One region of the Mesorhizobium sp. WSM4837 genome, then DNA from elsewhere that is predicted to be linked to it. Evidence: predicted binding sites of a transcription regulator. Region 1 holds the regulator's gene; the other holds the start of a gene.
The links. The regulator PhoB, encoded in region 1, activates phosphate uptake and scavenging genes when phosphate is short. The targets are predictions, from matches to a motif close to TGTCATNNANCTGTCAT.
Positions count from the first base shown of each region.

Region 2: AC0L3D_RS01210 (PhnD/SsuA/transferrin family substrate-binding protein) is a predicted target of PhoB. The motif match lies at 2,807-2,823, and genes of this name have one in related genera.

Region 1 is NZ_JBVVQE010000034.1:63,910-68,277, reverse strand. Features, by position in the region: gene AC0L3D_RS20445 (ROK family protein) at 1-1,078, shown strand, start outside; gene phoB (phosphate regulon transcriptional regulator PhoB) at 1,348-2,037, opposite strand; gene phoU (phosphate signaling complex protein PhoU) at 2,054-2,761, opposite strand; gene pstB (phosphate ABC transporter ATP-binding protein PstB) at 2,797-3,612, opposite strand; gene pstA (phosphate ABC transporter permease PstA) at 3,625-4,368, opposite strand, start outside.
Region 2 is NZ_JBVVQE010000001.1:258,861-263,228, forward strand. Features, by position in the region: gene AC0L3D_RS01195 (calcium:cation antiporter) at 1-204, shown strand, start outside; gene phnE (phosphonate ABC transporter, permease protein PhnE) at 274-1,068, opposite strand; gene AC0L3D_RS01205 (phosphonate ABC transporter ATP-binding protein) at 1,061-1,810, opposite strand; gene AC0L3D_RS01210 (PhnD/SsuA/transferrin family substrate-binding protein) at 1,890-2,747, opposite strand; gene AC0L3D_RS01215 (alpha-D-ribose 1-methylphosphonate 5-triphosphate diphosphatase) at 2,868-4,049, shown strand; gene phnF (phosphonate metabolism transcriptional regulator PhnF) at 4,046-4,368, shown strand, end outside.

The DNA.
Region 1 (4,368 bases):
GGCCGAGAGCAAGGCGAGCGAGACGGTTTCGCTGAAACGCGGCCGGCCGCAGGTCGGCCTCAGCCTCAATCCGCAAGCCGCTGCGGTGTTGGCCGTCGTGTTGTCGCTGAATTTCCTGTCGGTCGCCGTCATCGATTATGCCGGACAAGTGGTCGCCGAGGAACAGCGCCGGCTGGACACGCTGACCATGTCGCGTGACGCGCTGATCGAGGAATGTGTCGCCATCGTCCGGCGCCGGCTCGAAGATCCCGACCTCGATGTCCAAAGCGTCGCCCGCATCGCGCTGGCGATCCAGGGCATCACCGATTCCCACGCGCGCGCCATGTTGTGGTCGCCGATCACGCCGCAGACGAACATCGCCTTCGCCGACATTCTGGAACGCGAGTTCGGCATCCCGGCCATCATGGAGAACGACTGCAACATGATGGCCGTGGCGCTGCGCTGGCGCCACCCGGATCGCTACCGCGACGATTTCATCGCCATCCTGCTCTCGCACGGCATCGGTATGGGGCTGGTGCTGAAGGGCGAGCTGTTCACCGGCACCCACTCCTCAGGCGGCGAATTCGGCCACATGATCCATCGGCCGGGCGGCGCGCTTTGCCGCTGCGGGCGGCGCGGCTGCGTCGAGGCTTATGCCGGCAACTACGCCATCTGGCGCAACGCAAGGCTGTTGAGCGAGAACGCCGAGCCGGTCGCCGATGTCAGCGACGCCGACATGCGGGCCTTGGCGGCCCGGGCGCGCGAGATGGACGGACCGGAGCGCGAAGCCTACCGCAAGGCCGGCGAGGCGCTCGGCTTCGGGCTCGGCAGCCTGTTTGCGCTGATCGATCCGGCGCCGGTGGCCATGGTCGGCGCCAGCGCTGCCGCCTTCGACCTGATCGAGCCGGCCCTGCGCGAGGCCATCGCCCAGACCGCCGGCGGCCAGCATTCGGGTTCGATTTCCTTCGACACCGAGCCGAACGAGCTGCCGCTGATCCGCGAAGGCTGCGCCATGCGGGCGCTAAGCTTCGTCGACCAGGAGATTTTCGCGCCGAGCATCCAGGCACGAGCCGGCTCGGTCGGAAAGAACGTGGCTTGAAGGATTCCCGGGTCGCGACTTGGGGTGTGTTGAGATTCAGGTCAGGCCGAGTCGAGAATGGTGGGTTCCGAGAACCGGAGCGGAGCGTACTTTTGGGTACGTGAGCCCGCGCATGACCCCGAAATCGAGATCGATTTCGGAAAGGTCGTGCGCAAAATCAAAGTTCTACAGCGTCCTTTGCGTGCCCAACAGGGCGCGCGGCGCTGTAGGTAAGCGCAGGAAGCCGCCGTTCGCAGGCCGGCATCACCTGAATATCAGCACATCCCTAGCTAGTCTTCCCTGATCGCATAGCCGGCGCCGCGGATGGTGCGGATGACATCGGGCATGCGACCATTGTTGACCGCCTTGCGCAACCGGCCGACATGGACGTCCACCGTGCGCTCGTCGATGTAGATCGTCTCGCCCCAGACATTGTCGAGCAACTGACTGCGCGAGAAGACCCGGCCCGGGTGGCGCATCATGAATTCGAGCAGCCGGAATTCGGTCGGCCCGAGCCGGATCTCGCTCTTCTTGCGATAGACCCGGTGCGATTCACGATCGAGCATGATGTCGCCGACCTTGAGCACGCTGGACAGCACTTCCGGCTTGGCGCGGCGCAGCAGCGCCTTGACCCTGGCCATGAATTCCGGTGTCGAGAACGGCTTGACCAGATAGTCGTCGGCTCCGGTCGAAAGGCCGCGCACCCGGTCGCTCTCCTCGCCGCGCGCGGTCAGCATGATGATCGGCAGCCGCTCGGTTTCGGGGCGCACCCGAAGGCGCCGGCAAAGCTCGATGCCGGAAACCGCCGGCACCATCCAGTCGAGCACCAAAAGATCGGGCACGTTTTCCTGCAGCCGGATTTCGGCCTCGTCACCGCGCGTCACCACCTCGACCTGATAGCCTTCGGATTCCAGATTGTAACGGAGGAGGACGCCTAGCGGCTCTTCATCCTCCACCACCATGATGCGCGGCGCGATCATCGGCCGGTCACTCCTGTCATGTCGCCGGCGCCGACATCGTCGTTTCGTCGAGCTTCGGGCGATCTGCCGGCAATTGCTGCCCGGTCACGACAAAATAGGCGTTTTCGGCAATGTTGGTGACATGATCGCCGATACGCTCGAGATTCTTGGCGCAGAACAGAAGGTGCGTGCAGGCGGTGATGTTGCGCGGATCCTCCATCATGTAAGTCAGGAGTTCGCGAAAAACCGCCGTATATTTCACGTCGATCTTCTGGTCGTCGGCGCGCAGTTCCTTCAACGCGCCGGCATCGCGCGACACATAGTGCTCGACCACGCCGCGCAGCTGCACAAGAACGAGATCCGCCATCGCGTCGATACCGTGCGACAGATTACGCGGCGTCGCGCTCTGCCCGACTGCGCTGACCCGCTTGGCAATGTTCTTGGCCAGATCGCCGATGCGCTCGAGATCGCCCGCCATGCGGATTGCGCCAACCACGGCGCGCAGATCCTGCGCCATCGGCTGCCGCTTGGCGATCAGCGTGATCGCGCTGTCGTCGAGCTCGCGCTGCCGCGCATCCATGATGGCGTCATCCGAGACGACGCGCTGCGCCATCGCATTGTCCGACGCAAGCAACGCGCGGATCGAGGCCGCGACCATTGCGGCGGCGAGCTCGTCCATGTCGCGGATCAGCCGGTCGATGTGCTCCAGTTCCTCGTCGAAAGATGCGACGGTGTGTTCACCCATGGTGCTGTCCTCGTGTTCGAAATTCGCCGGACCGCTCAGCCGAACCGGCCGGTGATGTAGTCCTGGGTGCGCTTGTCGTCGGGGTTGGTGAACATCTTGTCGGTCGCGCCCTCCTCGACCAGATAGCCGAGATGGAACATCGCCGTGCGTTGCGACACGCGCGCCGCCTGCTGCATCGAATGGGTGACGATGACGATCGTATAGTTCTGGCGCAGTTCGTCGATCAGTTCCTCGACGCGGGCGGTGGCGATCGGATCGAGCGCCGAACAGGGCTCGTCCATCAGGATCACTTCCGGCGACACCGCGATGGCGCGCGCGATGCACAGGCGCTGCTGCTGTCCGCCGGACAGTCCAGTACCCGACTCGAGCAGGCGATCCTTGACCTCGTTGAACAGGCCGGCCTTCTTCAGGCTCGATTCGACGATGCCGTCCAACTCGGCCTTGCTCCTGGCCAGGCCGTGGATGCGCGGACCGTAGGCGACGTTTTCGTAGATCGACTTCGGAAACGGGTTCGGCTTCTGGAATACCATGCCCACGCGAGCTCGCAACTCGACGACATCGATTTTCGGGTCGTAGACGTTCTCGCCGTCGAGCGTGATCTTGCCGCTCACCCGCGCGATATCGATGGTGTCGTTCATTCGGTTCAGGCAACGCAGGAACGTCGACTTGCCACAGCCCGATGGCCCGATCAACGCCGTCACCTGATGCTCGCGGACATCGAGATCGACGTCGAACAGAGCTCGCTTCTCGCCGTAGTGAACAGAGACCTTTTCGCCCTTCATCTTGATCGAAGGGGCGTTGGTTGCGCTGCTCAGTTTCTGCTCGACGCCGGCTTCCGTCATGATGTTCATATCCTCTACTCCTTACCAGCGCCGCTCGAAGCGCCTGCGCAGTATCACCGCGATGGCATTCATGATGACCAAAAACACCAGCAAAATCAAAATCGCCGCCGAAGTCTTCTGCTGGAACCCCGCTTCCGGGAAATCCGCCCACATGAAAATCTGCACCGGCAGGATCGTCGCGGGATCGGTGAAGCCGCCGGGAATGTCGACGATGAAGGCGACCATGCCGATCATCAGCAACGGCGCGGTTTCACCGAGCGCATGCGCCATTCCGAGGATGGTGCCGGTCATGATGCCCGGCATCGCCAGCGGCAGCACGTGATGGAATACGGTCTGGACCTTGGACGCTCCGATGCCAAGCGCCGCCTCGCGGATCGACGGGGGCACGGCGCGCAGCGAAGCGCGCGAGGCGATAATGATGATCGGCAGGGTCATCAGCGCCAGCACCATGCCGCCGACCAACGGGGCTGAGCGCGGCATGCCGAAGAAATTCAAGAATACGGCAAGTCCAAGCAGGCCGAAGACGATCGAAGGCACCGCCGCCAGATTATTGATATTCACTTCGATCATCGTCGTCAGCCGGTTCTTGGGCGCAAATTCCTCAAGATAGATCGCCGCTGAAACGCCGATCGGGAAGGCTATGGCGAGGGTTACGATCATGGTCAGGAACGATCCGACGACCGCGCCCCAGACACCGGCCAATTCCGGCTCGCGGCTTGCGCCGGTGAAGAAGAAGATCGAGTTGAACCGGCTTTCGATCAGGCC
Region 2 (4,368 bases), on a different contig from region 1:
CTGACAATCCCGGCGATCTGTGCGGCGAGCCTGCTCACCGGACGAAGCCTGACTCTTGGTCTGGGTCCGGGGGATACCGTGCTTCTCATCCTCGCGCTTGCCATCAGCATCGTGAGCTTTGGGACGGGCCGAACAACGATGCTGACGGGGCTCGTTCATCTCGTCGTATTTGTCGCCTATCTGTTCCTTATCTTCGTGCCGTAGGTGATCGACCCTCCGTCTTCGGCCATCGCTGCGTCCTGTCGATTTGCGGCGCACATGCCTAGCCTGCAACTACTGGACCTTCGAGCGCAAGCGATCCGTCACGAACTCCATCAACACCACGATGGCAAAGATCACGAGAATGATGGTCGAGGCATTCCTGTATTGGAAAAGATCGAACGCGACCTTCAGCTCCTGTCCGATGCCACCGGCTCCAACGAGGCCGAGAACAACGGACGAGCGCACTGCCTTTTCAAGCGCGAAGAGCGTGGTGTTTATCAGGGACGGCATGGCGTCAGGCAGTACTGCCCCGCACAGAACAGAGAATCGTCCGGCGCCGATTGCAAACAGCGCTTCCTGAGGTCTTTCGTCGGCATCCTCCATCGCCTCGGCGAAGAAGCGTCCGCAAAAGCCGATCGTATCGACGACGATGGTCATGGTGCCGGCAACCGCCCCGAGACCAACGGCTGACACGAAAAGTAGTGCCCAGACCAAATCTGGAACAGTCCTGAACAACGAGACCAGCATCCTGGAGATATGCCGGAACGGGCCGATCGGGGTTATGTCCTTGGCCGAGAGCCAGGCAAACGGCAAGCTGAGGACGACACCTATTGCTGTCCCCACGAGCGCTATCTGAAACGTTTCGACCATGCGCCAGAAAACCCTCAGGAGGAACCCTGGCTCGACATTTGGGGGTATCATGCGGCCGACGAGACGGACCATTCGGGGCACCCCGCCTGCCAGTTGTTCCGGCGAAGGTGCGACCTGCCCGGCGGAAACGATCACGAGAGCGGCCAAAGCGACGGCAAAGCTGAAAGTGACTGGCGAGATCGATGGAATCCGGCTCAGCGAAAGGCGGTCATGCATCGAAGACGTCTTTCAGATCAGCGCGGGTCACCTGCGCCGTCGGTCGGTCGAAGAAGACCTTGCCCGCCTTGAGCGCTATCAAGCGGTCGGAGTAGTCGAGAGCATGCTCCATGTCGTGCGTGGTGTAGACCAAAGTGATCGCCTGTTCCTGGGTCAGCTCGGAGAAGACGCGCATCACATCATGTCCAGCCGCCGGGTCGAGACTTGCCGCCGGTTCGTCTGCTATCAAAAGCTTCGGACGCCGGATCAACGCACGGGCAATCGCCACCCGCTGCGCCTGCCCTCCAGAAAGCGCGTCGGCGCGGGCGCCCGCCTTGCCGAGAAGCCGCACTTCGGCGAGGGCCTGCATTGCTTCCTCGCGCCAGTGTTGCTTTGCGATGGAATGGTGCCAGCCGCGCCAGCCGCCGGGCAGCCCGAGCTTGCCCTGCAAAACGTTTGTAAGAACCGATTGTCGGCTGACCAGTCCGTGGTGCTGGAAGACAAATCCGATCTGCCTGCGTATGCGCCGCAGCTGGGCGACGGACGGCGCCGAGCGGAAGCTCTCGCCGAGGGTGACGACCTCGCCACCGCTCGACGGTAGAAGACCAATGAGGCATTTGAGCAGGGTGGATTTTCCAGCACCGTTCGAGCCAATCAGGGCAACCCGTTCGCGCGATGCTATGGTGAGGCCGATACTGGAGAAAATGACCTTTCCGTTCGCATAGCTCTTCGCAAGATCGTGCGCCCGAATGATCGCTGTCATAGTGACCTCTTGGCCCAGACCGAACTGCGAAACAGGCCGGCGGTTAGCCGCCGGCGTTGTCGCTGAAAAGGAGCGAGCCTCAGTTTACGAAGTCGGTGAGGGTCTCGATTCCGATCGTGCGGTACATCGAGCGGACATAGTCGTAGTCCGAGTCCCTGACATCAGTCAGGAAGAAACCGCCCTTGAATTTCTGGTTGTCCTCGCCGGTCAGGATCGCTTTCATCAGCTCATTGCCATTCTTCGCAAAGGCATCGCGGATCTTGACGAACACGTCATCTGAAATGTCCTTGCGGGCGACAAGAATGTCGTTCGGCAGATCGCGGCCCCGTGCGATGACCGAGAAGGCAACGTCGGGGAATGCTTCCCGGACCGAGTTGAGATAGCCGAAATTCAAGCCGATAGCGGCGATGTCGCCGCGGATGAGAGCCTCAGCCGCGATGTTGCGCGATATGATTACTGGTTCGTAATCGGTGGCATATTTCAGGTTGAAATCGGCCAGCGCCTGCGCGGGGCCGAGGTGCTGGGAGGTCGAGCCGACCGAGCCGAATGCGACCTTCTTGCCCATCAAGTCTTCGACCGAGCGGATCGGTCCATTCGCCAGCACGGCGATCTGAGCGAAATAGTCGGGGCGCTGCCAGGCGACAACAATCTTCGGCTGGCTTAATTCCTTCATGACGACGTATTCTGCAGGACCGGTCAGGACAAGATCGACCTGCCCGGAATTCATCGCCTCGACGGCGGTGGTCCGCGAACTGACCGGAAACAGCTCGACATCCAGGCCGGTCGCCTCCTCAAGAGCGGTCTGGAAAGCACCGAATTCCTGCTGAAGAGCCTCCAGTCCCTCCATGTCGGTTACCGCGAATTTCACTGGCTCCGCAAACACTGGAACGGCGGAGGCAAGCGTCAGGGCGAGTGCGGTTGCGATGCTGCGGATCATCGTTTTTCCTTTGCTGTATAGACAGGAAACTGTTACCCGCTAATCCGTATACGCAGCAGATGACGTGCTCGTGACATTTCGCCGGCGCCACCGGCAGCCTTTGCTTTTTTGAGGGATACAGTGAACTGGCACATCCAGGGTGGTCGCATCCTAACCGAACGGGGACTTGAAACCGCGGACCTGAGCGTCACCGGCGGCGCCCTGTCAGAGCTGCGAGCGGCCCATGCCTCCACAATCGATGCCGATGGTCTGCTCGTGCTTCCGGGGATCGTCGATATTCACGGCGACGGCTTCGAGCGCCAGATCATGCCGCGGCCCGGTGTCCGCTTCGACACCGCGCTGGCGCTGAAAGATACGGACCGCCAGCTTGTCGCCAATGGCGTAACCACGGCCTTTCACGGCGTCACGGTGTCGTGGGAGCCTGGACTTCGGTCGCTCGACGCTGCCAAACAGCTGATCGGCGCGGTCTGCGATCTCCGCGATAGCCTTGGCTGCGATACGCGTCTGCATCTGCGCTGGGAGACCTTCGCGCTTGATCAGATGGCGCAGGTCGTACGATGGCTCTCGCTTTGGCCACGGCCGATCATCGCCGTCAACGATCACACGACGGGGTCGGTGCTGAACGGCACGATTGCCCGCAAGATCGGTCAGATGGCGGAGCGGTCTGGCTTGAGCCGCGAGCAATACATGACGTTGCTCGGCCAGATTTGGTCCCGCCGCGCCGAGGTTGAGATCGCGATCGGGAAGCTGGCCGCAACTGCGCGGGCCAATGGCAATGTGCTTCTTGCCCATGACGAAGCGTCTCCCGAGGAACGCATGTATTTTCGCGCCCTCGGCGCAAAGGCCTCGGAATTTCCGCTAACGCTCGAAACAGCCAAGGCCGCGCGGCAAATGGGCGAGGACGTGATCCTCGGCGCGCCCAACGTCGTGCGCGGCGGCAGCCATAATGGAGCGCTAAATGCCACCGAGGCCGTCAGAGCCGGACTTTGCACGGTGCTGACCAGCGATTACCACTACCCTTCGCCTCTGCATGCGGCCTTCAGACTGTCTTCGCCAGACGCCGGCGACTTCCCCTCGATCTGGAATCTGGTTTCGGCAAACCCGGCCCGGGTGGCCGGCCTCGACGATCGCGGCTCGCTTGTTGCCGGCCGCCGGGCGGATCTGATCCTGGTCGATGCTGGCGATCCAGAGCATCCGCGTGTGGTGGCCACCATGGTCCATGGACAAATTGTCTATAGCTCCGGGCTGTCCCGCACAGACCGATGGTCTGCACAGCGGTCGCCGGTGGATAAGGTTTCATGAACTTGGACACGAAAATTTCAATACCACACGAGCGCAATGGCAATCGCCTTCTGGCCTTTGACGGGCTGGTCTTTCGGCCACGCAACGATACGCCGATCTGGCAGCAGATCTACGATCACATCTTCGATCTGATCGAGAGCGGCAGTCTTGCGCCGGGCAGCCAGCTTCCCGGAGAAACGCATCTGGCAGAGAAATTCGCGGTCACCCGCATTACGCTTCGCCGGGCGCTGCAGCAGTTACAGCATGAGGGCCACCTCACCGCCCGCAAGGGCGTCGGTATCTTCGTGCGAAACCTGCCCTCGACATTCACTGTTCGCGA